2 regions of the Gottfriedia sp. NPDC057991 genome follow, and region 2 is predicted to be linked to the other one. Evidence: a T-box and tRNA genes for the amino acid it is inferred to sense, from the RefSeq annotation. Region 2 holds a T-box; the other holds one or more tRNA genes.
What was found. A T-box is a leader RNA that pairs with one kind of tRNA and senses whether it is charged. The one in region 2 lies ahead of metG (methionine--tRNA ligase), so its partner is inferred to be a tRNA-Met.
Positions count from the first base shown of each region.

Region 1: it encodes a tRNA-Met, which carries the amino acid that the T-box ahead of metG (methionine--tRNA ligase) is inferred to sense. The anticodon was not compared.

Region 1 is NZ_JBHVQN010000011.1:24,592-39,932, forward strand. It holds gene mfd (transcription-repair coupling factor) at 1-1,732, shown strand, start outside; gene spoVT (stage V sporulation protein T) at 1,964-2,500, shown strand; gene ACFVR2_RS24155 (putative polysaccharide biosynthesis protein) at 2,725-4,314, shown strand; gene yabN (bifunctional methyltransferase/pyrophosphohydrolase YabN) at 4,333-5,787, shown strand; gene ACFVR2_RS24165 (RNA-binding S4 domain-containing protein) at 5,822-6,091, shown strand; gene yabP (sporulation protein YabP) at 6,182-6,487, shown strand; gene yabQ (spore cortex biosynthesis protein YabQ) at 6,484-7,095, shown strand; gene ACFVR2_RS24180 (FtsB family cell division protein) at 7,096-7,473, shown strand; gene ACFVR2_RS24185 (S1 domain-containing RNA-binding protein) at 7,559-8,029, shown strand; tRNA gene ACFVR2_RS24190 (tRNA-Met) at 8,185-8,261, shown strand; tRNA gene ACFVR2_RS24195 (tRNA-Glu) at 8,273-8,344, shown strand; gene spoIIE (stage II sporulation protein E) at 8,675-11,149, shown strand; gene ACFVR2_RS24205 (VWA domain-containing protein) at 11,229-11,963, shown strand; gene ACFVR2_RS24210 (protein kinase domain-containing protein) at 11,932-13,065, shown strand; gene tilS (tRNA lysidine(34) synthetase TilS) at 13,137-14,525, shown strand; gene hpt (hypoxanthine phosphoribosyltransferase) at 14,535-15,074, shown strand; gene ftsH (ATP-dependent zinc metalloprotease FtsH) at 15,156-15,341, shown strand, end outside.
Region 2 is NZ_JBHVQN010000007.1:113,651-128,991, reverse strand. It holds gene ACFVR2_RS21430 (amino acid permease) at 1-1,256, shown strand, start outside; gene ACFVR2_RS21425 (MBL fold metallo-hydrolase) at 1,307-2,047, opposite strand; gene ACFVR2_RS21420 (TetR/AcrR family transcriptional regulator) at 2,172-2,741, opposite strand; gene ACFVR2_RS21415 (multidrug efflux MFS transporter) at 3,032-4,243, shown strand; gene ACFVR2_RS21410 (AraC family transcriptional regulator) at 4,381-5,253, shown strand; gene ACFVR2_RS21405 (GNAT family N-acetyltransferase) at 5,662-6,078, shown strand; gene ACFVR2_RS21400 (arylamine N-acetyltransferase family protein) at 6,194-6,970, shown strand; gene ACFVR2_RS21395 (RrF2 family transcriptional regulator) at 7,145-7,582, shown strand; gene ACFVR2_RS21390 (DoxX family protein) at 7,831-8,205, shown strand; gene ACFVR2_RS21385 (FAD-dependent oxidoreductase) at 8,303-8,866, shown strand; gene ACFVR2_RS21380 (DUF2935 domain-containing protein) at 9,039-9,857, shown strand; gene ACFVR2_RS21375 (pentapeptide repeat-containing protein) at 9,951-10,424, opposite strand; T-box leader at 10,636-10,909, shown strand; gene metG (methionine--tRNA ligase) at 10,962-12,599, shown strand; gene ACFVR2_RS21365 (hypothetical protein) at 12,677-13,150, opposite strand; gene ACFVR2_RS21360 (PhzF family phenazine biosynthesis protein) at 13,380-14,270, shown strand; gene ACFVR2_RS21355 (HD domain-containing protein) at 14,289-15,263, shown strand; gene ACFVR2_RS21350 (GNAT family N-acetyltransferase) at 15,312-15,341, shown strand, end outside.

The DNA.
Region 1 (15,341 bases), on a different contig from region 2:
AGCATCAAAAGGCTACGCTTTTTCACCTGATGGCCTGGAACAACAAGAATTCGAATCTTCATTTCCTTATCAGGAAACCGACGATCAACTTAGATCAATTCATGAAATTAAAAAGGATATGGAAAGAGAACGTCCAATGGATCGACTGCTTTGTGGTGACGTAGGATACGGAAAAACTGAAGTAGCTATTCGAGCGGCTTTTAAAGCAATTGTGGAAGGTAAGCAAGTTGCTATTTTAGTTCCTACTACAATTTTGGCACAGCAGCATTTCGAAACATTAAGGGAAAGGTTTCAAGATCATCCAATTAATATCGGTTTGTTAAATCGTTTCCGATCTCGCAAACAGCAGCTTGAAACGATGAAAGGCTTAAAAGAGGGCTCTGTCGATATAGTAGTTGGAACACATCGCCTATTATCGAAGGATATTCTATATAAAGATTTAGGACTTTTAGTTATTGATGAAGAGCAAAGATTCGGTGTATCTCATAAAGAAAAAATAAAGCAATTAAAAGCAAATATAGATGTTTTAACGTTAACTGCAACTCCGATCCCTCGTACATTGCATATGTCGATGCTAGGAGTAAGAGATTTATCAGTTATTGAGACACCGCCAGAAAATCGTTTTCCAGTTCAAACATATGTAGTTGAATATAATGCTGCATTAGTGAGAGAAGCGATTGAAAGAGAGCTTGCTCGAGATGGACAAATATATTTCTTATATAATCGAGTAGAAGATATTGAACGTATGGCTGAACAGATTTCGATGCTTGTACCAGATGCAAAAGTAGCTGTAGCACATGGTCGAATGAATGAAGGCGAACTAGAATCAGTTATGTATGCCTTTTTAGATGGACAATATGACGTATTAGTAAGCACGACGATTATCGAAACGGGCGTGGATATTCCAAATGTTAATACATTGATTGTATATGATGCAGATCGAATGGGTCTATCAACACTTTATCAATTAAGAGGGCGTGTAGGACGTTCGAATAGAGTGGCATATGCTTACTTCACATATAAACAGGATAAAGTATTGACTGAGGTTGCCGAGAAGCGCCTGCAAGCAATTAAAGAATTTACAGAGCTAGGTTCAGGTTTCAAAATTGCCATGCGTGACTTGTCAATACGAGGTGCAGGAAATCTACTTGGAGCACAACAACATGGATTTATTGATTCGGTTGGATTTGATTTATATTCTCAAATGTTAAAAGATGCAATCGAACAGCGTAGAGGAGTTAAGAAAGAAGATATCATTTCAATTGAAATTGACATTGAAGTAGATGCTTATTTACCTGATACGTATATTCAAGATAGTAAGCAAAAAATTGAGATGTACAAGCAATTTAGACGTGTTGAAACGTTTGAAGAGTTAAATGATTTACAAGAAGAATTAATGGATCGGTTTGGCGATTTCCCGTTAGAAGTAGGCTATCTATGTCAGGTTGCTCATATTAAACTTTTAGCGATTGCAGAGAAGATTGAACTGATTAAACAAGTTAAGTCAGAAGTAAGTGTTTATTTCTCTGAGGTGGCAAGTGCTAATATCGACGGTGGGAAGTTATTCCAGTTATGTAATTCATTCGGTAGAGGCATTGGCTTAGGAATGGATGGATCGAAACTAAAAGTAACGCTAGACGTAAAAGGAAAAAATCCAGCAGACTGGCTTACAACGCTAGAAGGTTTAATTAATGGATTAAAGAACGTGAAAAAAGAGAGTGTAAATGCCTAGGGAAGTAATACGAATGGCTGTTTTAATTTGGCGATAAAGTCATTAAAAGTTACCAAAAAGTGCTTACACTACTATATTTTTAGTAAAGGTGTTAAAAAATCTCACTTATTTTGTATAGAACTTTCGTTGTGTAGGATACTATCATTAATTAAGGGTGACCCTACCTCATTGTCACTCGGTTATCTTTCATCAACGTAGACATGCAAGTAAGTGAGGAGGCGCTTTACAAGTATGAAAGCAACAGGTATTGTCCGTCGAATTGACGATTTAGGTCGAGTAGTAATACCAAAAGAAATTAGGAGAACTTTACGGATTCGTGAAGGTGATCCATTAGAAATATTTGTGGACCGAGATGGAGAAGTCATTTTAAAGAAATATTCACCAATTAGTGAATTAAGTGATTTTGCGAAGGAATACGCTGATGCACTTTACGACACACTTGGACATACAATCATTATAAGTGACCGAGATTCAGTTGTAGCAGTTGCAGGAGTTTCCAAAAAAGAATACTTAAACAAAAACATTGGTGATATTATCGAAAAAACCATGACTGAGCGTAACTCAAAAGTAGTTAGCGAGCCTGGGGAAGCTTCATTTATCGAAAGTGTAATTGAAAAATATCAATCCTATGCAGTAGGAGCAGTCATCGCAAGTGGGGATCCAATTGGAGCCGTTGTTATCTTTTCAAAAGATAAAACAATTTCTGAAGTTGAAAAGAAAGCAATCGATACTGCTACTAACTTCTTAGCTAGACAAATGGAGCAATAATCATATATGTAATATACATGGGCCAGTAAAGGAATATTACCTTAACTGGTCTTTGTTTTTTCGTTTCTTCCCTTTGGCATAAACTACCAGATTAACATTTAAACAAAACCATTACTTTCTAAAATTGGAAAAGAGAGGGTTTTTCTTTTGGCAACTCTTTACATAAGCCCTAATAATGTAATACATTAAAGGGTGAACCGTCTAACAAAGGAGTTGTTATCCTTTTGCAAAAAGCCAAGCAAAAAGCAGCCCTTCAAGGGGCTTTGTTCATAACAATAGCATCATTATTATCGAAAGTACTAAGTGCGTTTTATAAAATTCCTTATCAAAATATTGCCGGCGATTTAGGTTACTATATTTACCAACAGGTATATCCTGTCTACGCAATTGCTTTAGCTTTTTCTACATATGGCTTTCCTTTAGTTTTATCATCTTATGTGGCTGAAAGATTGGCGAAAAAAGATGATAAAGGGGCTAAAGATTTGGTTTATGCAACATTTATGATGTTGTTAGTCATTGGTATATTGTGTTTCTTTACTTTATACGTAGGAAGTAATAGTATAGCGAAATTTATGCGTGATGATCATCTAGCGATGTTAATTCGTGTTGTTAGTGTTGGCTTTTTATTTGTTCCAATCACTTCAGCATTTCGAGGATATTATCAAGGTTTAGGGGATATGGGACCTACTTCAGTCAGTCAGGTAATTGAGCAATTAATTCGAGTTATTACGATTTTAGTGCTATCACTTTATTTAATGCAAACGACCGACAATCTTTATATTGTAGGTGCAGGGGCAGTTTCAGGTTCGATACTGGGTAGTATAGCAGCGATACTGTACTTCTTTTATTGGGTTTCTTTTCGTGGCTCTGGTTTGACCATACCATCATTTGGTTTACTTAAAACCTATCGCTTAGAATTAAAAACAATTTTGTATCAAGGGATCTTACTAAGCTTAAGTAGTTTAGTACTTGTATTCATTCAGTTTATCGATTCCCTCTCTTTTTATCCGTTATTAGTACAATATGGATATCATGTTGAAGGTGCTAAGCTAGTAAAGGGTATTTATGACCGTGGATTTCCGCTAATTCAATTAGGCTCTGTCATTGCTTCATCGTTTTCACTGGCCCTAATTCCGTACTTATCTAGTGAATTAGCTCGTAAAGAACATCATTCTATTAATAATCGAATATCAGGTGCCATTAGAGTAAGCATTGTAGCGGGAGCAGCAGCCACAATTGGTTTAATTTCAATTATCCATCCGACCAATATAATGCTTTATCGAAATGATTTAGGAACGGATGTCCTAACTGTTTTATGTATATCGATCTTCTTTGCTGGGGTATCGATTACGACATCTTCAATCGCACAAGGATTAGGTAAAAGTTTAATTCCGGCTTTAAATGTAATTGCTGGAGGATGTGTTAAATTTATTGGAAATGTTATTTTAATGGAGCAAATCGGATCTAAAGGAGCAGCTTATTCAACGGTATCTGCTTTAATCATTGTTACGATTTTGAATTTAGCTTATATATATAAATTGTCAAAAGTAACATTTTTTGACTTTAAGTTTATTTTGAAATTACTAGTATCTTTAGCCATTATGTATGGTTGTGTATATGGTTATGAATATTTTTATGAAAAATATGCAATGTTTATTAATCCGCTTCGTTTAAGAATGTTAGTTGAGGCGTTATCTTCAGCGGTTGTAGGTGCAATCGTATTTGCGGTTGTATTAATAAAAATTAAGTTATTTACAGTAGAAGAGCTAAGCTCAATCGTTAAAAGCGAAAAATTACAGAAATGGCTTTCTTAAAAGAACAGGAGGATCAAAATGAACAAGATTACAGTTTTAGGTTTAGGTGCAGGTGACCTTAATCAGCTTCCGTTTGGTATCTATAAAGTGTTACAAAAAACTGACAATCTATATTTACGTACAAAAGACCACCCTGTTATAAGTGAATTAGAAACAGAAGGATTAACGTTCCAATCATTCGATGAAATTTATGAAAAACATGATCGCTTTGAAGAGGTATATCAAGAAATTGTTCAACTATTAGTGAAAGCTTCTGAAGAAAGGGCAATTACATATGCTGTACCAGGCCATCCTCTTGTAGCGGAAAAAACTGTTCAGCTATTAATAGAGCTTGCAGATAAAGGAAATATCCAGCTAGACATCATAGGTGGGCAAAGCTTTTTAGATGCAATGTTTACTAGTTTGAAGATTGATCCAATCGAAGGCTTCCAGTTTGTTGATGCAACGGATTTAGAGGCGGAATCAATTACGTTTAGACAGCATTTGATCATCTGCCAGGTATACGATCAAATGACTGCCTCTCATGCGAAATTAAAGCTAATGGAGCAGCTTCCCGATGATTATGAGGTCATAATCGTTACGGCAGCGGGTAGTGCAAATGAGCAAATAAGAAGAGTACCATTGTTTGAGTTAGATCGCGATACATCAATCAATAATTTGACAAGTGTTTATGTACCGCCAGTTAAAAATGAAGAGGATCTCTATCATCAATTTGAAACACTTCGTTCTGTCATTGCTACTTTAAGAGGTCCTAATGGGTGCCCGTGGGATCAAAAGCAAACCCATGAATCATTAAAGAAGTACTTACTAGAAGAGGCTTATGAGCTTCTTGAAGCAATCGATGAAGAAGATGATGATCATATTATTGAAGAACTTGGAGATGTATTACTTCAAGTCATGTTACATGCTCAAATTGGAGAAGATGAAGGCTACTTCTCAATCCAAGATGTAATTCAAGGATTAGTAAGTAAGCTAATCTATCGTCACCCGCATGTATTTTCAACAGTTCATGTGAAAGATGAGGAAGACGTATTAAAAAATTGGCAAGAATTAAAACAAGCTGAAAAGGGACACGTCGTTGAATCCGTTCTTTCAGGCATACCAAAGGATCTGTCAGGATTATTAAAAGCAGAGAAACTTCAAAGTAAAGCTGCGAAAGTAGGGTTTGACTGGAAAGAACTACCGCCAGTGGTAGACAAAGTTAATGAAGAGTTAACTGAAGTTCTTGATGCCATTAAATTGAATGATCAATCTAAAGTTGAAGCGGAACTTGGAGATCTATTATTTAGTATTGTTAATTTAGCACGTTTTATCGATGTAAATCCTGAAGAAGCGATTTTAAAAACAAATATGAAATTTACAAAACGTTTTCAATATATTGAATCAAGACTTCGTGAAATAAATAAGACATTTTCTGATGTATCTCTTGAAGAAATGGATGAGATATGGAATGAAGCTAAAAAATACGAATAATGTCTAATTGAATGAGAATTGAGGAGAATAAATTATGAGACTTGATAAATTTTTAAAAGTATCGAGAATTATTAAGCGTCGTACACTTGCTAAAGAAGTAGCTGATCAAGGAAGAATAATGATCAACGGAACAGTTGCAAAAGCATCTACAGAAGTCAAAGTAAATGACGAATTAAAAATACGTTTCGGACAGAAAATTGTTACAGCAAAAATTAATTTACTTAAAGAGACTGTTCGAAAAGAAGAAGCAGATGCAATGTATACGATCATAAGTGAGGAAAAACTGTCAGATAGCTTGTTCTAAAAAAGTTGTCCCTTCATATACTTGTACAAATAACACTGTATTAGGAATCGATTTACAAGAGGTACAGTTTATGTAAATGGAGGGACTAGTATGAATAATCCGTATGAGTTAAATGCGAAAAATACAAGCCAAATAATCGAGCAGGATTTATCGTTAAAAAGTAGAAGATATCTTGAAATTACTGGAGTAAAACAGGTTGAGAGCTTTGATAGTGAAGAGTTCCTATTAGAAACAGCACTAGGCTTTTTGCATATTAAAGGTCATAATTTACAAATGAAAAACCTCGATGTAGAAAAAGGTCATGTAGCAATCAAGGGAAAGATTAATGAACTTTGTTATATTGACGAATACAATTCGGGGAAAGCTAAAGGAATCTTTAGCAAGCTATTTAAATGAGCTTAAACGTTCAGTTCTACTCAATGATAGCGATGGTCGGTATGGGTGCTTATCTTGGTATGGCACTAGATACATACCATCGTTTTTTATATCGAGGTACTCGTAATCGATTGATTGTATTTGCAACAGATATATTATTTTGGGTTTTTCAAGCTCTATTAGTTTTTTATGTATTATACTTAGTTAATGAAGGTGCACTCAGGTTTTATTTACTATTAGCTTTACTATGTGGTTATGCGGCCTATCAAAGTCTTTTTCGAACTATTTATAAAAAAATATTAGAACTTGTTATTCAGCTGGTTATTAGCATTTATCGCATTATAGTAAAGTTAATGGTAATATTTATTGTAAAACCTATAAAGTGGATTATTCAGGTAATAATCGTCATTCTTTTGTTTATTTATGGACTCCTTATTCGACTAATCCGTTTAGTTTACAACGTTCTACTAGCAATTCTTTTGTTTTTCGGCAGAGTATGTTGGTTTTTTGTGCCAAAACGAGTCAAAAACTATTTAATACAATTTAAAGGAGTTTTCGGAAAATTCAAGAATATCTTCCTTACTACTATTAAAAAAGTAAAGGACCTTTTAGATAGGAGGAAGAAATAGGTGGAACATGCGAGAAAGTTGGATTTAACTAGTCAAGTTCAAGATAAACAAAATATTACTTTAGTTGAGGAACAAGGTGTTAAGCCTAGGAGAAGGAGTTTTAAAAAGTTTTTAGTGCGCATTTCATTATTCTGCTTTTTAACTGTCCCCCTATTTTTTTTATTACAATCTCATTATGAAACACAAAAACATGTGTATTCATCTAAAGTAAAACAATTAAAACTAGCAAAGGTTGATTTAAAGAAAACAAAGAGTACGGTAGAGGATTCGAAGCGCATGATTGACCAATTGAACGATGATCAATACATTATTGAGTTAGCTAGAAAAAATTTATTTTTTTCTAAAAAGGGAGAAATAATTTTTCCTAATATCAAGTAATTATCGTTTCATTGACACTTGTTTTTATAATTTTATATAATATAGTAAATCCAGTTAAACATTTTTAAGGAGGAGCATTTTTTTTATGTCAATTGAGGTAGGCAGCAAAGTTAGTGGGAAAGTTACAGGGATTACAAATTTTGGTGCTTTTGTAGAGTTACCAGAAGGAGTAACTGGACTTGTTCACATTAGTGAAGTAGCTGACAACTATGTTAAAGATATTAACGAACATTTAAAAGTTGGCGATGAAGTAGAAGTAAAAGTAATCAATGTTGAAAAAGATGGTAAAATCGGTCTTTCAATCAAAAAAGCGAAAGAACGTCCACCAGTAAAAGAGGGAGAGCGTGAGCAAAGACCTCGTCAAAGCAGACCTTCATATGGAGGCGGCGGTGGTGGAAACCGTGGCAAAAATCAAAACCGTTCGGATCAACGTCCGGTTAAAGAAACATTTGATCAAAAAATGAGTAAATTTTTAAAAGACAGTGAAGACCGTCTAGCTTCATTAAAACGCAACACAGAATCTAAACGTGGTGGCCGTGGAGCACGTCGAGGCTAATTTCCTACCTTGTCAGGACATAAATAGGCATATAGAACACGCACTCTTTAATGGGTGCGTTTTTTGTATGGAAAAAATAATAAAATAACATTTTTAAAAACTATTGACGGCTATTTAGTACCATGATATTATAAATCTTGTCGTTTAAAGATAATGGCGGTGTAGCTCAGCTGGCTAGAGCGTACGGTTCATACCCGTGAGGTCGTGGGTTCGACTCCCTCCGCCGCTACCATTCCCTTTAACGGCCCGTTGGTCAAGTGGTTAAGACACCGCCCTTTCACGGCGGTAACACGGGTTCGAATCCCGTACGGGTCATACAACAACAAAAACGTTTGGTCTCTATAAGAGAGGCTAGGCGTTTTTTTCTTTTCCAGGAACAAGCGTCCTCATCTCTTAATCGCATTCTTCATTCCATACTTTCTCCCTTTATTCTGAATTTCGATTGACATAAAATTTAATAATTGCGTTTCTTTTACCCTATTAGAGAAATTATGCTGCAAGCTTTTCTCATATTTTGTAAAACAGTTGTACGTAAAAGCTTTTTCCGTCGAAGAAAACTTTTATTTGCCTTTGTCATTTTGACATATTCCTTCAATTGGACAAGTTAAAATATGTTCAATAAACCAAATCGGATGAGGTGGAAATATGACGAAACTGCAAAGAGGGTCTTCTAATTCTTCAGCAAGCTTAGTCCCTACTAATGGATTTCAATCAGTATTTCGGCAATCTTCTAAATCAATTAAATCCAAATTAGAGAGAGCATTCTTTGACTTTGGGCTACTAATCTTTTTAACGGGATTTTTATTAGGACGAGCGTTGATACTATCGCATATTCTCCCGTTTGTATTACCGTTTTTTGCCTCAGTTTATATGATGAAACGTGAGCGTACAGGAATAGCCTTTGTTGCTCTTATGATCGGTTCATTAACTGTGTCGATTGAAACGGTTAGTTATGCATTTGCCACGATTATCCTATTTTTTATCCTTAATATTTTCTTCGCTAGAGTTAAACGACATTATATAGGTCTAGTACCTTTTCAAGTTTTTTTATCAGTATTTATTAGTCATCTATTAATTACTTATGCTTTTCAACAAGAAGTTCTGATGTATGATGTTTTGATGGCATCAGTTGAAGCGGGATTAAGTTTTATTTTAACGATGATCTTTTTCCAAAGTGTACCTCTACTCGCGATTCCTAAAAGAAAACAGCTTTTAGGTGTTGAAGAAATCGTATGTTTAGTTATTCTTTTAGCTTCAGTTGTGACGGGGACAACTGATTGGTATATTCAAGATTTATCTATTCAGCATATTGTTACTAGATATATTGTCTTACTATTTGCCTTCGTAGCTGGAGGAACGATCGGTTGTACAGTAGGGGTTGTAACGGGTCTTATACTAAGTCTAGCGAGTGTTTCAAGTCTATATCAAATGAGCTTATTAGCATTCTCTGGATTACTTGGTGGCCTCCTTAAAGAGGGAAAAAGATTAGGTGCGGCAGCGGGACTATTAATTGGGACATGCCTAATCAGCTTTTATGCTGAGAAACAGTCTGATATTATCTTTTCCATTATTGAATCAGTGATTGCGATTGTATTATTCTTATTAACGCCGAATTTCTTGCTAAAACAATTAGCTAAACTAGTACCTGGGACAGAGGAACACTCTACTGACCAACAGCAGTACTTACGTAAAATAAGAGATTTGACGGCGAATCGAATTACTCAATTCTCTAATGTGTTTGAAGCGTTATCGGCAAGCTTCTCACAGCCTAGTCAGTTTGCGCAGATTGAAGACGAATTAACTGATGAAGAGCTTTTCATTTGTAGTATTTCAAATAAATGCTGTAATAGCTGTATGAAAAAGGATCATTGCTGGTCAGACAACGGTGACCGGACATATCGATATATGGAAAATATGATGCAATTAGTTGAAAAGGACCAGCTTATTAAGAATGGCCAATTTATGAGAGAGTGGGAAAAATATTGCCAACGTTCTTCAAAAATGGCAGATTTAATGAAGCAAGAGGTTTTCTACTTCCGTGCAAATCAAAGACTTAAAAAACAAGTTCAAGAAAGTAGAAGATTAGTGGCAGAGCAATTGCGCGGGGTTTCAAAAGTAATGGTCGATTTTGCAAAAGAGATTCAACGAGAAAAAGAAAATCATCAATTACAGGAAGACCAAATCCTACAAGCTTTATTAAACTTTGGAATTGACGTTAGCCAAGTAGAAATTTATAACTTAGAGCAAGGTAATATTGATATAGATATCTTAATTCCATTTGAAAACGAGCATGGTGAGTGTCAAAAATTAATTGCGCCGATCCTATCAGATATTTTAAAAGAGACGATTGTCGTATTAAAAGAAGAGGCAGCGACAATACCAAATGGAGGTAATTACTTAGTTACATTTGGATCAGACAAGGCATTTGTTATTGAAACCGGAGTTGCGACTGCAGCTAAAGGTGGAGGCTTTATTTCGGGTGATGCATTTAAAATAATGGATGTTGGAGCAGGAAAGCACGCTATTGCGATTAGTGATGGAATGGGAAATGGCGAGCGAGCTCATATTGAAAGTAATGAGACACTAAAACTACTTCAAAAAATTTTAAATTCAGGAATTGAAGAAACAGTCGCTATTAAATCGATTAATTCGATTCTATCTTTACGTACTACTGAAGAGGTTTTTGCTACATTGGATCTAGCGATGGTCGATTTACACGATGCTTCAGCAAAATTCTTAAAAATTGGTTCATCGCCAAGCTTTGTTAAACGAGGCAAGCAAGTTATTAAAATTGAAGGTAGTAATTTACCAATCGGGATCATTGATGAATTTGATGTAGAAGTCGTAAGTGAGCAGTTAAAAGCTGGAGATTTATTAATTATGATGAGTGATGGTATTTTTGAAGGTCCTAAACATGTTGAAAATTACGAAATGTGGATGAAACGTAAAATAAGTGAATTTGAAACAGATGATCCACAAACAGTAGCAGAATTGTTACTGGAGGAAGTAATTCGTTCGAATACAGGTGATATTAATGATGATATGACGGTTGTGGTTGCTGTCGTTAAACGAAACTTGCCAGAGTGGTCGTCAATCTCATCATATAGTGCGATGGCTTAGTAAAATTAAATAAATAAAGGTTTATCCCCTCCCGTAATTGGACAAAATGGTAACAACTTTTACGCGGAGGGGATTTTGTATGTATAAGGGAAAGTTAAAACAAATTCTATTAATAACTGATGGTTATTCAAACCATGGTGAAGATCCGTTAGCAGTTTCAAGCCTGGCACAAGAATACGGTATTACAGTAAATGTAATTGGAATTTTAGATGAAAATGTACAGAGTGGTGACGGTTTAAAGGAAATCGAGGAAATTGCTAGAGCAGGTGGAGGGATTAGTCAAGTCGTTTACACAAAGCAACTTTCTCAAACTGTCCAAATGGTTACTAGAAAAGCGATGACACAAACAATTCAAGGATTTGTTAATAAAGAATTAAAGCAAATTTTAGGCGATAGCAATTCGATTGAATCACTTCCTCCTTCAAAGCGAGAAGAGGTATATGAGGTTGTAGAGGATATTGGTGAAACTGTAGGTTTAGAAGTTATTATTTTAGTAGATACGAGTGCTAGTATGAAAGACAAACTAGAAACTGTTAAGGAATCATTATTTGATTTACAAATTAGTTTAAACTCAAGAACAGGAGAAAATGCCTACTCATTATTTATATTTCCTGGGAAACATGACGATGTAGACAAATTACTAGATTGGACACCTAAATTAGAAAAACTAAACACAATTTTTCCTAAGTTAACGATGGGTGGTATGACACCAACCGGTCCTGCTCTACGTGAGGCTTTAAACTATTTTAACGACCAAAACTACAATAGAGGTAATAATGGTGATGATGAACAATCAATTGAATGGGCAGATTAATTTAGCGCCTGGGACTCTCATTACTGGAAAGTGGAATAAAAACAAATACGAAATAAAGAGTTTACTTGGAAATGGAGCAAACGGAACCGTTTATCTAGCTTCTGGAAAATCTGGAGATGTTGCTATTAAGCTGAGTAAAGATTCTACTAATATCACGAACGAAGTAAATGTTTTAAAAAAAATCACACAGGTCCAGGATTCATTCCTTGGGCCTTCTTTTATCGATGTAGATGACTATATAAATCCAGGAACAAATGAATGCTGCTATTACTATGTTATGGAATACGTAAATGGTGTAAGTTTGCCAAAATTTATTGAAAGAAATGGAATGGAATGGAGTAGTATTTTTATCATACAAGTTTTATCATTGTTAGATAAATTGCACCATAAAGGCTTTATTTTTGGAGATTTAAAAACAGATAACCTACTAGTTATGAAAGAACCAAATAAAATCCAGTGGATCGATTTTGGAGGGGTTACTCAAATTGGACGTGCAGTTAAAGAGTTTACCGAGTTCTTTGACCGTGGCTACTGGGGCTTAGGTTCTAGAAAAGCAGAAGTTTCCTATGACTTATTTGCAGTTACGATGATTTTTATCCATTTGCATTGTAAAAAGCAGTTTTTAAAAAATGGGCTGGGAATAAATCAGATTGAACAAGTAATAACTCAAACACAAACCCTTAATCCATATAAAGAATTTCTAATGAAGGGATTAAAAGGGGAATATGTTAGTGCAAGTGCTATGAAACAGGCTCTATTAATGTATGAACAAAAGATAAATGCTACAAATAAGAAGAAGAGTAAAAAAGTTCAAACTACTACAGCACAAACAAATTCGTTGAATCAAACAAGGCAATCAAAAAAACAAAATCAAAATCAGACTGGTAATCAAACAACACAATCAAAAAAACATAGTCAGCCTACAAATCAATCTAGAAATTCAAATAGTCAGAATCAAAAACCTAACCAATCAACACAGACAAGAGCAGGGAACAATGTCCAAGTGAAGCAAAAGAAAAAAAGAATTCACTGGTTCGAAACATCGACCATTCTCTTGTTAATGGGCTTGGCCTATGCATTATATTTTTATTATCAGATGTAAATTATAGTACTCCAAGTGTGTGAATGGTAACATATAGATATGAATTTTACTTTCATTAGGAGTCTAGGTAAATGGTAATTAATCAATTAAAGGAATTTATAAAACAAAACAATATTATCAGAAATAGTGTAATTGTGATCGGTGTTTCTGGAGGCCCAGATTCAATGGCGTTAGCTCACTCTTTTTTATCGATCAGAGAGGACTACGGGTTCTCGATTATTATCGCACATGTAGATCATATGTTTAGGGGACAGGAATCTTTAGATGATTTGGAATATGTTAAGAACTGGTGCCTCCAACATAACGTTCAATATGAAGGTAAGAGCATAAATGTGAATCAGTATATCGAGGAAACGGGATTAAGTAGTCAATTGGCGGCAAGGGAATGTCGCTATCGTTTTTTTGACGAAATGATGAAGAAATATGAAGCGAATTATTTAGCGTTAGGTCATCACGGGGAAGACCAAGTTGAAACGATTTTGATGCGGTTAGTAAGAGGTAGCTCGCAGGTCGGTTACGCTGGCATTAGGGAAAAGAGGTCTTTTAGTACAGGCGAAATTATTCGTCCATTTTTAGATTTAAGAAAACAAGCATTAACTACATATTGTCACGAACAAAGTATTATCCCTCGAAAAGATCCAAGTAATGATAAAGATGTTTACACTAGAAATCGATTTAGACATCATATTCTACCTTTTATTTTTGAAGAAAATCCAACTGCACAAAAAAGATTCCAGCAGTTTAGTAGACAGCAATTGGAAGATGAACTATATTTAATGGAATTAACTGAAGACGCAATGAATACAGTTATAAAAAATAAAGAAAAGCAAGCAGTCACTATTGACGTTAAACAGTTTTTAAATGTGCCTATATCTTTACAAAGAAGATGTATTCAACTAATATTAGATTATGTCTACCTATCTATCCCTAAAGGCTTGACACAAGGGCATCTTAATTCAATTCTGACTTTATTACGAAATGAAAAATCCACATGGGAGCAGCATTTGCCTGAAGGACTTTTTGTCACACGCTCATATAATGAATGCACCTTTACATTCGAACAAATGAATGTGAAGGATTATACTATTTCTATTAATGAGCCTGGCGTATACGAACTACCAAATGGCTTTTCAATAAAAGTTGAATTAAACAATCAAAGTTTTGAACCGAAAAACGACACGTTTATTTGTTCTGTCAAGGATGTTTCTTTTCCACTCATTGTTCGGAATCGAAAGAATGGTGATCGAATGTCATTAAAGGGTATGAATGGGTCAAAAAAGTTAAAAGATATATTTATTGATGAAAAAATGAAACAATCAATACGTGATGAATGGCCAATAATTACGGATAGTCAAAATAAAATATTATGGGTACCTTTCGTAAAGAAATCTGCATTTGAAAGAAATTTTTCGACAGATGAGTCACTCATTGCAATACAGGTGGTTTCTAAGAGTTTCTAGGAGGAAAAGATGAAACAAGACATTCAACAAGTATTAGTAAGTGAAGAGGCAATTCAACAAAAAGTAGTAGAATTAGGTGCAGTACTAACTGAAGAGTACAAAGACCGCTTTCCACTAGTAGTGGGTGTTTTAAAAGGAGCTCTTCCGTTCATGTCTGACCTTATCAAGCATATTGATACATATATCGAAATTGATTTTATGGATGTTTCTAGTTATGGACATAGTACAGTTTCTTCTGGTGAAGTAAAAATTGTAAAAGATTTAAATACTTCAGTAGAAGGAAGAGATGTAATCATTCTAGAAGATATTATTGATAGTGGTCTAACTTTAAATTATTTAGTTGAACTATTTAAACATCGCAAAGCTAATACAGTTAAAATCGTTACTTTATTAGATAAGCCAAGCGGACGTAAAGCAAATATTGAGGCTGATTTAGTTGGTTTCGAAGTACCAGATGCTTTCGTAGTAGGATATGGTTTAGACTATATTGAACGTTATCGAAATCTGCCATATGTTGGCGTTTTAAAGCCTGAAGTTTACACGAAATAAGTCAAGTTTTATTCGTTTGTTTACATGGTATAACTATGCTACTATATAAAGTAATTAAATTGAAAGAGAGGAGGTTTGGAATTGAATCGAATTTTCCGTAATACAGTCTTTTACATATTAATCTTCTTAGTTGTGATTGGTGTTGTTACATATTTCAATGGGCCAGAATCTCAAGTTAAGAAAGTAAGTTACGATACATTTTATACTAAGTTACAAAAAGGTGATGTTAGCAGTTTAACATCTATCCAACCTAAAAATGGAGTGTAC
Region 2 (15,341 bases):
TTTTTAAAGGAACATCAGAAACTGTATCGATTGCAGGGCCAGCAGTTATTTTTTCATATTTGTTTGCTGGATTATTACTTCTTGTTGTGATGAGTGCGATTGCGGAAATGGCAATTGCGTTCCCAGGTTTGAATATGAAAGGATTTATTCGTAAAGCATTTGGTACAAGAGTTTCTTTCGTAATTGGTTGGTTGTACTGTTTTATGTGGTTAGTTGTTTGTGTTATTGAAGTAATCGCAGCAGGTAGCTTTCTACAATATTGGTTTCCTTCAATGTCTTTATGGTCTTTAAGTTTTATTAGTGCAATTTTTATTGTGGCTGTAAATTTTATGAATGTGAAACGATATGGTGAAATAGAATTCTGGTTTGCAGGAATTAAGATTACAATGATTGTTTTATTTATTGCGTTAGGAGCTGGAATTTTATTTGGAATTATTCCAAGTGATCATAGTGGATATGTACATAATTATGTTCAGCATAAGGGATTTTTCCCACACGGTTGGTCAGGCGTATTTTCTGCTTTATTAATAGTCATTTTTTCTTACGGTGGTTCAGAATTAATTGGATTGACTTTAACAGAAACAAAAGATGCAGAAAAAGTAATACCAAAAGTTATAAAAGGCGTTATTTGGAGAATTGTTTTATTCTACACACTACCAATTCTGATTATTTGCGGATTAATTCCATGGAATGAGATTGGTAATCAAGAAAGTCCATTTGTTCAAGTTTTATCAACAGTAGGTTTCCAAGGTGCCGCTCATATTATGAACTTTGTACTAATTACGGCGGTTTTATCTGCTGCAAATTCAGGGATTTATGGTTGTACACGAATGATGTATTCATTAGCATCTGAAGGAGAAGCGCCAAAGGTGTTTGCAAAAATTTCTAAAAATGGTGTACCAGTTTATACTGTTATTGTAAGTGCAATTATTTTAATTGGGGGCACTTTTGTAGCTTATTTTTCTCCAGATCGCGTATTCGGATATTTAATGGCGATTCCTGGATTTACAGTATCTATAGTATGGATTAGCATTTGTTTAGCGCAATTAAAGCTTCGTAAAACTTATACTAAGATGCCAAACTATAAAGTATGGGGATTTCCATACGTAACATCATTTACAGTAATTGCTTTAGGTGTAAGTTGTGTAGCTTTTGCATTCAGTGAACAGAACAGGTTAAGTATTTTTGTATGTTTAGGAATGCTAATTGTATTAATTTTATGTTCATTTATGAAAGGCAAAAAACAAAAACATTAAACAAAAAATAAAGGGCGCCTTGTTGGGTGCCCTTATTTATTAGACATATATTAAATTGAATTTGCTAATGTTAAAAGCTGTTCATTTACATTTTCAGTTACTACTCCACCATGGTAACAAATGACTGTTTCGATATCATATTTTGTGAATTTCTTAATGGACGTAAGAGCAGTATCCATATCAGGTGTATTACTTGGACTTGGCCTCATGATTACACCATTCTCTGAAGTTAGAGCATCTCCTGAAATAAGAGTTTTACTTTGATGATGATATAAACTAATGTGACCAGGAGTATGCCCAGGAGTAAAGATGACAGTAATTCCTCCAGTATATGGTAATACTTCTTCATCAGTTACTGTAGTATTGACCTTAGTATTAAGTGGTATATTGAACATCGCTTTTATTTTTTGACTATGTTCTTCAGGAAGAGATTCGATCATTTTTGCGATTCGTTCAGGATTCATTTTAATAAAAGTTTTGTCGCCTTCAATATAAGGTTTGTCTTCATTATGGGCTAGTACTTCAATTTTTTGATCAGCAGTTTTTAAGATTTCAGTAAGGCTTCCGATATGATCGATGTCTTGATGTGTAAGGATGATTTTAGACAGTTTATTACATTCTAGACCGGCTTTCTCAATCGCTTCACGAATTTCTCCAGTTTGTCCTGGCATTCCTGTATCTACTAAGATTACTTCATGATCATCCCATAGCAAAGTTGGATGAATAATTCTTTCTTGTCCCATAAAGTTCATTACTAATTCAATTGTTTCAATACCTTTATCTATTTTCATTTAAATGGTAAAAGCATTTATTGCTTTTACCACACCTCCCTTTGTTTTATGTGAGCACTAAACTAGACATCTAAAGAAAGTTGCCTAGTTTAGTGTTCACATTTTTTTTGGTTAAAAATTTACTCTACTTTTGTGTTTTAGAAACAGAAGAAATAAAGTCATCAATCATTACGTCAAAGCTATCATCTACATTTACTGGATGTTGGAAATATCCAAGGAAATTCATGGAGACAAATCCATGTAAAATGCTTCTCAATGCTCGGCCTTGATGAATTAATAAAGTAGGATCCGTAATATAAAACTTTAGAATTTGATGAATAATTCCAGTTGTTTCCCTAGCAAGTCGTTTAACATCATCATTTTCTGTACTCGGGATATTCATAAAAAGTCCATAACCAGTTCTATTATCAAATGCAAAATCACGGTATACATAAGCAATTTCTCTAATCGCTTGTTCACCACTTTTACCGACTAATCTTTGCATTAAAGTCGAATTTAATTTATTTAAAAGAGAAATCGTCATTTTCAATTTTAAATCATCCATATTCGCAAAATGGTTATATAAAGATGGATATTTAATATCTAACTTCTCTGCAATTTTTGGAAAAGTAACTTGATTAAGTCCGATTTCATTAGCCAATGAAAAAGCTACTTCAATAATTTTTTCTTTTGTTAAATTTCTTTTTTGAACCATTTTTTTGCTCCCGTCTCATGTTTAGGTTGTTTTACGTATAGATTGTTTTTTTAAGATTATTTAGGTTGATTTCCACTGCCAATCAACTTATGCCCTTAAAGATACAATACCTAAATACAAAGTATTTTTAAAGAGAGACTATATTACTGAAAATAGTTTAACACTTCTGATGATAATCAGTAAACTATATAATATAATTTACAAACTATAAAATATAGTTTAGTCTTATGTTTATATAAAAACTTATTGTTATTTTGATTTTATTTTTATCAAAAAGGAGGGGGGATAAGATGTTATTGTGGAAAAGAAATTTAATTGTCTGCTGGTTTGGAATGTTTGTAACGAGTATTGGGATGAGCCAACTTGGTCCGGTATTACCCCTATATATTGATAAACTTGGTGTTCATAATTCTGCATTAATTAGTCAATTTTCAGGGATTGCTTTTGGGGTAACTTTTATTATTTCAGCAATTTTTTCTCCTATTTGGGGTTTGGCAGCGGATAAGTTTGGACGAAAACCAATGCTGCTAAGAGCAAGTCTTGGTATGTCAATTATTATTTTTTGTATGGGTTTCGCACATAATGTCTATGTTTTAATAGGTTTAAGACTTTTACAAGGTGTTATTACCGGTTACGGTACAGCTTGTACAACTTTAATCGCAACGCAAACAGATAAAGAGCATGCGGGATCGGCATTAGGTACACTTTCAACTGCGAGTATAGCAGGTTCATTACTTGGTCCTATGATTGGAGGCTATATTGGTGAGACTGTAGGATTACAAAATGTGTTTTTTGTAACAGGTGGACTCATGATGGTTGCGTTTATTACGACAGCATTATTTGTAAAAGAATCATTTACTCGTCAAGATAAAAAAGTGCTTAAGTTTAAGGAAATATGGAGTATTATTCCGGATAAAAGCTTAATGATCACAATGTTCATTACTTTTTTTGTTTTAACAATAGCTCTTTATTCAATTGAACCTGTTATTACTGTCTATATTTCTCAGCTATCTGCTCATTCTACACATGTTGCATTGTTAGCGGGTATGGCATTTTCAGCATCAGGCTTGGCAAGCATTATTGCTGCTCCGAAATTAGGTAAGATTTCAGATCGAATTGGTCCACATAAAGTTATATTCGTTGCACTGATTGTTTCAGGTCTGATGGTTATTCCCCAAGCATTTGTAAAAAACGCTTGGGAATTGATGGGACTACGATTTATTTTAGGTTTGGCAACGGCGGGTCTAACTCCGTCTGTTAATACATTAGTTAAACGAATTACACCAGACGCCATTACCGGTCGAGTATTTGGATTTAATATGTCAGCTGGATATTTAGGTGTATTTGTCGGTTCCATTTTAGGTGGGCAAATTGGAGCATATTTAGGTGTGAAATACGTATTTTTTGTTACAAGTGCATTATTGCTACTTAATGCAATTTTGGTTTATGTTAAAGTTAATAAGAAATTGAATGTAAAAGAAGATTTTAAATTATCGATGTAAAAAGTTTTAAATTTTGGGAGCTGCTTAATGTGGCTCCCTTTAAAAATAGTACATGAGAACACCCTACATAACTTAGCATGAAATGTCGGATTGGTTAATTTCGTTCCTGTTATTCTATTGATGAAGGAGGTTATAAAATGGATTTGTTAAAGAATATGAATGATGCTTTAGTATATATTGAAGAAAATCTGACAAGTGAAATTGACTATAAAGAACTTTCTAGACGGGCTTATTGTTCTGAGTATCACTTTAAAAGAATGTTTTCGTTTCTAGCTGGAATTTCTCTTTCAGAGTATGTTCGTCGTCGCCGTCTTACCGTTGCAGCGTTTGAAATTAAGGATCATAACAAGAAAATAATTGATATTGCTTTAAAATACGGATACAATTCTCCAGATTCCTTTACGAGAGCCTTTCAAAATTTACATGGAATTACTCCGTCAGAAGCTAGAAATAACGGTAATTCGCTTAAAGCATTTCCACGAATGACCTTCCAATTATCAATTAAAGGGGAAAATGAAATGAACTATCGTATTGAAGAAAAAGAAGCATTTCGAATCGTAGGTATAAAAAAGAGAGTTCCGATTATTTTTAATGGAGTTAATCCGGAAATTGCATCCATGTGGAAAACTTTAACGATGGAAAAAATAACGAAATTAAAAGAACTCTCCAATGTTGAGCCGATTGGCATAATAAGTGCATCAACCAATTTTTCTGAAGGTAGAATGGAAGAAAGAGGAGAGCTTGATCATTATATTGGTGTTGCCACTACAAATGACTGTCCAAATGAGTTAATTCAACTTGAAGTTCCTGCATCTAGATGGGCAGTATTCGAAGCAATTGGAAAATTTCCAGATGCATTGCAAGAAGTGTGGGGACGAATTTATTCTGAATGGTTTCCATCTTCAAATTACCATCAAGTAGAAGGTCCTGAAATTTTATGGAATGAACAGAAAGACATCACATCACCAAATTTTAAGGGCGAAATATGGATACCAATCTCTAAAAAATAAAAAAAGAAAGAGACATACGCTCTTTCAAGTTTCTGAATGATTGTTATTTAAGTGATCTAGTTTATCTGAAATACTTTTGAGAATTTGATTTTTTTCTTGTTGAATTTTTAGGAATTTTAAAAGGAACCAAATCATAAAAACAAAAGGTGCTATGTAAAACAAAATCGGTATGATTGAAAATAGAGGAAAAAACACGTTATGCATAATAATTTCACTCCTTTTGGAAGATTATACCATAACATTTAGATTGAAACCTTCTAATTTTTGAAGGTTTTTTTGTTTATATCTTATTCAGTAGAGTTCTTGGTTAAGAATGGTTTTAAAAGGAAAATAACGTTATTTAGAGAATTTACTATTCAATAAGTAAATTTAGTTGCTATAAGTCGAATATAATAATGGGAGAAAAAAATGAAAATAGTAAAACAATGGGTACAAGAAGATAGTGATTTTATTAGAAAAAAAGTAATTGAATATAATGCTAAAAACCTTCCAGATGAGAAAAGAGCACCGTCTGAAGAAATAAGCTTTGTCGTTAGAAATGATCAAGAGGAAATAGTAGGTGGAATTACAGGAAGGATGTTTTGGCACCATTTATCGATAGACTTCTTGTGGGTGTCTGAGGAGTATAGACATGAAGGCTTTGGTAGTCAACTAATCAATCGAATGGAAGAATTTGCAATCGAAAGTGGATGTCGCCTAATTAAAGTAGATACTTTTAGTTTTCAAGCTCCAAAATTTTATAAGAAGCATGGTTTTAAAGTATTTGGAGTAATTGAGAATCATCCAAAAGGGTATAATCAATATTATTTTGAAAAAAGATTATAAAAGACAAACTAATTTTTGTGACTACATGAAGTTGCTTTTGCAGCTTATTTTTTTTAGCTTATAAACTTAAATGATATGATTAATTAAAAGTTTGATGAGACAGGAGGAATCGTTAATGAGCGAACTTAATTTATTGTTTCGAAAAAGAATCGGATTACGTGATAATGAAGTGATTAACTTTAATAATTTAAATGACGTTCTTGAAAAAACAGCTAAAAATATACCTTTTGAAAATCTTTGTATTATAGGAAATAAAACGAATGAGATCACCCGAGAAAATTTAATTAGTAAATTATTAGTAAAAAGTGAAGGTGGTCTCTGCTATGAATTGAATTCACTGCTTTATTTATTTCTTCTTGAAAATGGGTTTAACGTGAGATTAGCAAGAGGGGTTGTTTATGATAATATAGCTCAAAAATATCCTACTTTTGGAAGAACACACGTCACAATCCTATTAACACAAAATGAAGAAACATACTTAATTGATACGGGATTTGGAGCGAATCTTCCTTTAAAAGCAGTTTCCTTTTCCGGTGAGAAGATAACTTCTAGTAATGGTGAGTTTCGAATTAAAAAAGAGGACACAGAATTCGGGGACTATGTATTGATGTTAAAACTAAAACATAAAGATCCTAATTGGAGAATTGGATATGCATTTGATTCACACGATGTGATTTCGGATGTGTCCGAATTTAATGAGATTCAAACAATTATTGCTGAGCACAAGGAATCACCATTTAATAAAAATCCTTTAATAACTCAACTGACAAATGAGGGGAATAAAACTTTAACGAATACTTCTTTTACACAATGGATTAACGGTGTAGTCACGAAAGAGGATATTGATGAAATGAGATATAAGGAATTAGCAAAGCAACATTTTGGGCTTTAAAATTAATCGATTTACGATTTTGTAGTAGTACGTCTCCTTTGAAAAAATGGTTGAGTGATTAATGGTAAAAATTGTTAATAACTTTCTTCTAACCATTCTATTGCCTATGAAAATTTAATGTTCTATCATTTGCTTAATAAGTATTCAACCAAGTAATTATAGGAGTGAAAAGCAATGAGTAGTGTAAACAGAGGTGTCAATATTGGCCCTCCTCGTTTTAAAATAGCAGTTCATGCAATAGTTTGGTTGGCAAATAGTGGTGGTATGTTATCAAGTGCAATGATCGCAGAGCAAGTGGATTCTCATGCGACATTCATGCGAAGAGTAATGCAATCTTTATCCTCAGCAGGTATTGTAGAATCCAAAGGTGGCCGTGAAGGCGGTTATATTTTAAAAAAGGCGATTGATTTAATTACATTAGGTGAAATCTATACTGCTGTTAATAAGGGTCCCATAGAACAAGAAATGGCAGTTGACTGTGGTGAAGCTGGAGAGCAGTTAGATTTAGAAATAGAAAGAATATTATTTGAAGCCGAACGCCAGGCTTTAGATTATTTAAAGCAATTTACAATTGAAGATGTTATGAATCGAATTGACTTTTTTAAGGATTAAAATGCAGTTTAATAGCTTGATAAGTGCTAAATAATATAGCAGGTAAGACTGCTTTTTTATTTTGTCTAAATTATTATTTTAAATTGATTACTAATAAAAAAGATGAATAATGAACTAATTAAAAAACCTCTAACTATTTTTACTGATATAAGTAAATATTCTAATCAAAATTTTACATTGAATAGTTACTTTTGGAGTAATATGTGCTTTTTTCAATTGCATATATATTAGTAAAGGGGTGATAAAAAATGGATATTTTATCAATTATCTTGCAAATTTTATTAGCTCTTATGTTTTTAATTGCTGGGTTAGGTAAAGTTTTTGGTTCAAAAACGAGTGTTGAAAGTTTTAATCACTTGAAATTAGCACAATGGTTCAGAGTAATTACTGGATTAGTAGAATTGATTGGGGTAGCTTCACTGATTATTGGATTTTGGGAAGAAAGTTGGGTTCCAGCGGGTGGTTTATTATTAGGAGTTGTGGCAATCGGTGGAATAATAGCACATATCCGTGTCAAGGATTCGTTTAAACAAACTTTTACAATATTATTATTAGGTATTATTGCGTTTGTACTTTTATGGATTAATTATTCTGATCTTTCAAGTTTCCCGGGATTTAATTAATTTGCGATCAATTTATGCAGGGATTAATAAGGCGTCGACAGAATAATAATTACAGTACTTAAATCAATCTTATATGTAAAAAGGAGCGATTTTAATAATGTATGATATCGTAATTATCGGCGCCGGACCGGCGGGAGCAAGTGCTGCTTTATTTGCAGCAAAAGCTGGTAAAAAAACTTTAGTTCTTGATAATGACAAGAGTATAACGAAAAAAGCATGGATTGAAAATCATTATGGGGTTTCAGAAATTACAGGCCCAGATTTAATAGAAACGGGAAAAAATCAAGTTAGAAAATTTGGCGCTGAAATAATCCAAGGTACTGTAGGTAACATTGTGAGTACAGAAAATGGCTTCAATATTGAAACTGAAACAGCAACTTATGAAGCAAATCAAGTGATTTTAGCTACAGGCTTAAGTGTGGAATTAGCTGAAAAAGTAGGGCTAAACACAAAAGCTGGAACAGAACCTCGCATAAAGACCGTACTTGATGTAGATTCGACTGGTAAAACAAATATTGATGGAGTATGGGCAGCGGGAACTGTTGCAGGAACAAGTGTTCATACGATTATTACAGCAGGTGACGGAGCAAAAGTTGCGATTAATGTCATTAGTCAATTAGATGGTAAACGATATGTTGATCATGATGTTTTGAAATCATAAGCTATGTTTAAATAAATACTTTAGCATTACTTCTATTGAAGTAATGCTTTTTTAATTAACTAAAATTTTAGTAGCCTAATAGCTATTCTACTTAATAAAGATGTATCTGTAATAATTCATTTTTTCATCAATATATTAGAAAGTGAAATGAATTATGTTAGGAGGGGTCCGATTGTCGGATGCATTTATAGCACGTTCTTTAGATGAGATTCTGTTTTGGTCTAGGATCATGAAAGAGCATTCCCTATTCCTGAAATTAGGATTTAATTGTGATGATACTGAATTAATTCAAGAAGCAGATCAATTTTATCAAGTATTTGAAGCAATTGGAAATAAGGCTCAATCATTTTCGCCTCAAACGGATCCTCAGCAAATTAAACAGTTTAATAATGAGGTTCATCAAGCAGCTTCCATGATATGGGCTTATAAGCGGAAAATTCTTAATTTACTCCTTACGTGTAAAATAACAGGCAATAACTTTCCTTTATTAGTTGACCATACAAGTAGGGAAGCAGCTTATTTTGCAAACCGCTTGACTGAACTAAATAATGGTCAACTCCAACCGCTACCTGCTGCAATTATCCAGGAAAATGTTTTCTTTTTAAGAATTATGGCAGACCATGCAAAATTTATTGGACATCTATTAGATCCATCAGAAAGAAAATTAGTAGATCAAGCGAGGGAATTTAGTCATGATTTTGATCAACTTTTATACCAAGCCGTAGATTTAGAATCAATGAGACCACAATCGGAAACAGTTCCTATACTTGACCAATTCCTTGATGAAAACCGTGTATCCGTAAAATCCCTTAGAGATTTTAAGAAAACAGCTAGAGATCTAATAGAAGCTTGTAGAATTAAAAGTATCATTCACCCATTGCTAGCAGACCATGTATTTAGAGAAGCAGATCGATTTTTGCATATAATTGACGCGTTCGAAGCACAGTTAACAGGGAATGGAAACAGAAATATTGTACTGGACGACCATTAAGAACAACGCATGCTAACAAAATAGACACGAAAAAAGAATCTCATTAAAGATTCTTTTTTTACTGTGCGTTGAAATGTATAGGTTACTCATGAATTATTTTCTCTGGCTATAGCTCTTTAACAAATCCTCAATTAAAATGCCATTAATTTTCAATCCTGATAAATTGCAATTATTGATTTCGACATGACTTAAATCACAGTCCGTGAACTGAGTATTTGTTAAATTGCTTTTCTCAAATTTAATAGAATTTGAATGATCTTCAAGATTTAGATCTTCCGGAATGACAATATTTCGGATGCTTGTACCTGCTAAATGAACATGATCAATTATTAAATCTCTTAAATTACCATTTGTTATTTTAGTATTAGATAAGTTAACATCTGAAATTCGAGCTCCAAATAAATTCACGTCATTTAATTCAAGATTTCTCATGTTTGCATTTGTAAATTTCGAATTCGCCAAGCTTACATTATTAAAGTCTAAGTTTTCGGCTCTTACTTCATTAAATGTTGAAAAAGACATATCCGTTTTTTGTAACTCAAATAATGCAGTCTTCCAATTAGACATTTTTTCTCCCCCTAAAGCTTTGATAATTGAATATATTTAACTTTTTTCGTGAGAATCCCTTCACTCTTAATCATTTTTATTTTCGACAAAATAACTTTATAAATGAATCAACTTTTATTTTGTAATTTATACTATATAAAAAGAACTAATAATTTTTTTGAAATAGATTGACTTTTCAATATCTTTTTTATAAAATTTTTTTAACATTTGAATAAAGGCAATGAAGAGGAAAAGTAGATTGATGTTATTTTTTACAGAGAGCTTTGGTAGCTGAAAAGAAGCATAAATACTCAATTGAACAATGGCCTCGGAGCTTCGTACTGAACGTATATTTCATATTAGTAGGCTACGACAAGAGTTGGCACTTGTTATCAAAGTCACAGTATATGAGCATTTTTATGCTTTTCGTACTTGCAAAGACAAATGTATGCAAATACTTTGTGAACTAAGGTGGTACCACGTGGATATGAAACCTCGTCCTTATCTTTTATAGATAGGGGCGAGGTTTTTTGCATTTAATAATAAGGAGGAATTGGAATGGATATTTTTATTGGAGGAGCTTGGCCTTATGCAAATGGTTCATTACATTTGGGGCATATTGCAGCTTTACTACCAGGCGATATTCTAGCTCGTTATTTTCGTTTAAAAAAAGCGAATGTATTATACGTTTCAGGAAGTGATTGTAATGGCACACCTATTGCTATTAAAGCAAAACAAGAAAATTTAACTTATAAAGAAATTGCAGATCGTTACCATTTTGAATTCGAGGATAACTTTAGGAAATTAGGATTTACCTATGATTTTTATACAAGGACAGACGCAGAGCATCATCATCATACTGTACAAGAAATTTTCTTAACTTTATTACAAAATGGCTTAATTTATAAAAAAGAAATTGAACAATGCTATTGTGAAGAAATTGAACAATTTCTACCTGATCGTTATGTAGAAGGGAATTGTCCAAATTGCGGTCAACACGCGCGTGGAGATCAGTGTGATTATTGCTCTGCTATTTTAGATCCTTTAGATTTATTAAATAAAACATGTAAGCTATGTGGAAATCCTCCATCCGTAAAAAATACAGAGCACTTTTATTTTTCATTGAGCAAGTTACAAGATGAGCTAAAGGAATATCTTGATTTTGCTAAAATGAGCGGATGCTGGCGTTCGAATGCTATCCAATTAACAGAACGATATTTAAAAGAAGGGCTTCATGACCGAGCGGTATCAAGGGATTTGCCAAATGGAGTAAGCGTACCAGTAAAAGGGTATGAAATGAAGAAAATTTATGTGTGGATCGAAGCGGTGTCTGGTTATTATTCGGCAAGTAAACAATGGGCACTTAGCACGAATCAAGATGACTCTAGCTTTTGGAAAAAAGAAGCAACATCATATTATATTCACGGTAAAGACAATATACCGTTCCATTCAATTATTTGGCCATCTATTTTAAAAGGTTTAAAAAATGAGGCTCTTCCAACTCATATCGTTTCAAACGAATATTTGACGCTTGAGAAGAAAAAACTGTCCACTAGTAAAAACTGGGCTGTATGGGTACCATATCTAATCGAAAAATATCATCCAGATTCAATACGATATTTTTTAACAATAAATGCTCCAGAAAATAGAGACACTGATTTTTCTTGGAGGGAATTTATTTATAGCCATAATAGTGAACTATTAGGCGCATATGGGAATTTTGTAAACCGAACATTAAAGTTTCTTGAAAAGTACTATAATGGTGTAGTCCCAGAAGGGGAAATTAAACAATCAATTAGATTTGAGATTAAAAGGCTTTATAAGGATGTTGGTTCACAGATTGAATCGGCTAATTTCAAAAAGGCCATGGAGGAAGTATTTGAATTTATTCGATCTGCAAATAAATATTTTGATGAAGCAGCGCCTTGGAAACAAGTTAAGGAGAATTTGATCGAGTGTCATAACACGATGGTGAGTTGTATATATGCTATTGCCAACCTAGCGCAAATTTTACATCCAATCCTACCTTTTTCGAGTAATGAAATAAAAGAAATGCTAAATTTATCAAACTTTGAATGGAAGGAAATATCTCCGGTTTTAGTAAAAATTAACGAAGTAAAACCTCTTTTTGAAAGAATTGATGTAGGTAGAATAGAGGAAGAATTAGAACAGTTAAATAACCAATCTAAAAAGTAATAAAATAAAGCATTAATAATCAGTTTGATCATTAATGCTTTTCTTATGGAAAAATATAAAATAATGGCTAAAGATAATTAATATAGAACGCTTATAAATTCAAAGGCAGTAAATATAAAAGATCCAAAAATAATAGTTGCTCCTGTTGAAGTGAAATATTCATCAGGATCGATGATTACAGATGTTTTATGCCATCCATCAATATCAGGTGTTGCCTCACCAGTTGTACGTGGGGCAAATTTAATATAAAGCATGATTAATAGAGCAAATAGACCGACAAACGGTGCAGTAGATGAAAATGGCATATCAAAATAAAGTGCAATCAAAAAAGATATAAAATATAAAACTACTATCGATACACTTAATTTTAAGAATTGTTTAAGCCAGTAATTGCGTCGATTAATTGGTTGGTCACGCAATACTTCTTTCATTTTCTGTGCATCCTTGTATCGAAAATATAATCCGACTGGCCATGCAATTAAGAAGCAGAATAAGGTAAAGACTAAACATAGTAGAAGTTTTCCTCCGAAAGCTGTTATGAATAATGACATATTTTCCTCCAAAATTTTAATGAATATTATTATTTTATCAAACTTTCAAAATAAAAATATTGGGAAAATGCAAAATCATAAAGAAAATGTAAACGTTTCATTTAATCAGTTTAATAATGTATATTATTAAATAATTGAATATAATTACTACTCTAACAATCTCATAAAATTAGTTTATGTTTGATTTGATAGAAGAGAAAAGAGTATAAAAACTAAATGAGGTGAGAAAATGAAAAATATTACTGTATACCATTACGATGCTTTTAGTAAAGAGCCCAATAAAGGTAATCCAGCTGGAGTCGTTTTAGATTGCGATTTTTTGAGTGATTATGAAATGCAGGATATTGCGAAACAAGTAGGATTTAATGAAACTTCCTTTCTATTAAATTCGAAAGTTGCTGATCATAAAATTCGTTACTTTACACCAGGTCATGAAATGGATTTATGTGGTCACGGGACAATGGCAGTAATATATGCTTTGGTCACTAGAGGGGTCATTGAGTTTAAAAGTGAGTTAACAATTGAAACAAAGGCTGGGATTTTGCCAATTAAGATTCATCATTCGAATAATGAGATCTACATAACGATGAAACAAAAAGCACCAGAGTTTGTAGAGTTTAAAGGCTCGATTGATGATGTAGCGTCCTCAATTGGTCTTAGTGTAGAAGAAATCGATAAAAGTCTACCAACTCTTTATGGGAGTACAGGTGCCTGGAATTTACTTTTACCGATAAAAAATTTATCTTCATTTGAAAAGATGAAACCTAATAATTTACTTTTTCCTAGTATTTTGAATGAAATTCCAAAAGCGTCCGTTCATCCGTTTTGCTTAGAAACATACGATTCAAATGCAGATTTTCATGCTCGCCATTTTTCTTCGGCGTTTTCAGGAACGATTGAAGATCCGGTTACAGGTACTGCCTCTGGGATAATGGGAGCTTATTATGCTAAATATATTAATAATGATGTTAATGATGTAATTGAATTAGTTGTTGAACAAGGAACGGAAATTCAGAAAGACGGACGTGTAAAAGTAAATGTTAAAAAAGTAAATTCGACTTATGACATAGAAATTACTGGAAACGCTGTTTATGTTAAAGAGATGGAATTTCAAATATAAAATGAAAAGGAGTACAGTATGTTTTTGAGCGATAGACTATATGGCCAATACAATATTGATCAAGTACTTGTTGAATTAATCGATACAAAACCAATTCAACGGTTAAAAAAAATTCATCAAGCCGGTGCTACCTTTTTAGTGGATCATCATTATAATGGAACTCGATATGATCATTCTATTGGTGTTATGTTGTTAATAAAAAGGTTAGGGGGCTCTCTTGAGGAACAAATAGCGGGTTTATTACATGATGTCTCTCATACGGCATTTTCTCATGTTATTGATTATGTTTTTGATATTAGCGAAGAAAATTATCATGAAACAATCTTTGAAAAAGTAATTTTAGATTCGGAGATCCCTTCAATACTTGAAAAATATCAAATCGATATGAAAGAAATTTTTGATATAGATAAATGGGAACTACTTGAAAAAGAGCTTCCGAAGCTATGTGCAGATCGAATAGATTATACATTAAGAGATATGCATACATATTTTGGAACACCTAAAAAAGAAATTGAAGCATTTTTAAATTCATTAGTTTTTGTAAATGGAGAAATCTGTGTAAACTCTATTGAAATGGCAGAGTGGTTTACAATGATTTATTATAAGCTTGCTATCGATTATTTTTTAGGTCCGATCAGTATTTATTCATATGATTCACTTGCAAAGATTATTAAACTGGCATTACAAAAAGAAATTATTAAGTTAAACGATTTATTATTGGACGATATGCAGTTAATGACATTAATTAAAGAAAGCAATGATAAAGAAATTCAAGAATTAATAAACAGTTTATATGCAAAAGTTGAGCTTGAAGAAAATGAGCAGGATTACGATATTCATCGAAAAGGTAAAAGAAGGATTATCGATGTTTCTGTATCATTGGACGGAAAAACTTTGCAACAATCATCACTTTTATCAGACAACATTGCTAAAATGAATAAGGTCGCAATTGAAAAGTCTGAAAAAGGAACATTTGTAAAAATTAAAAGATAGAGTAAAAAGTTTGAAAACTAACTAGTTTTTATGCTAGGGGGAAGCCTTTTGAAATCAGAGCTAGAACTTATGGAAATG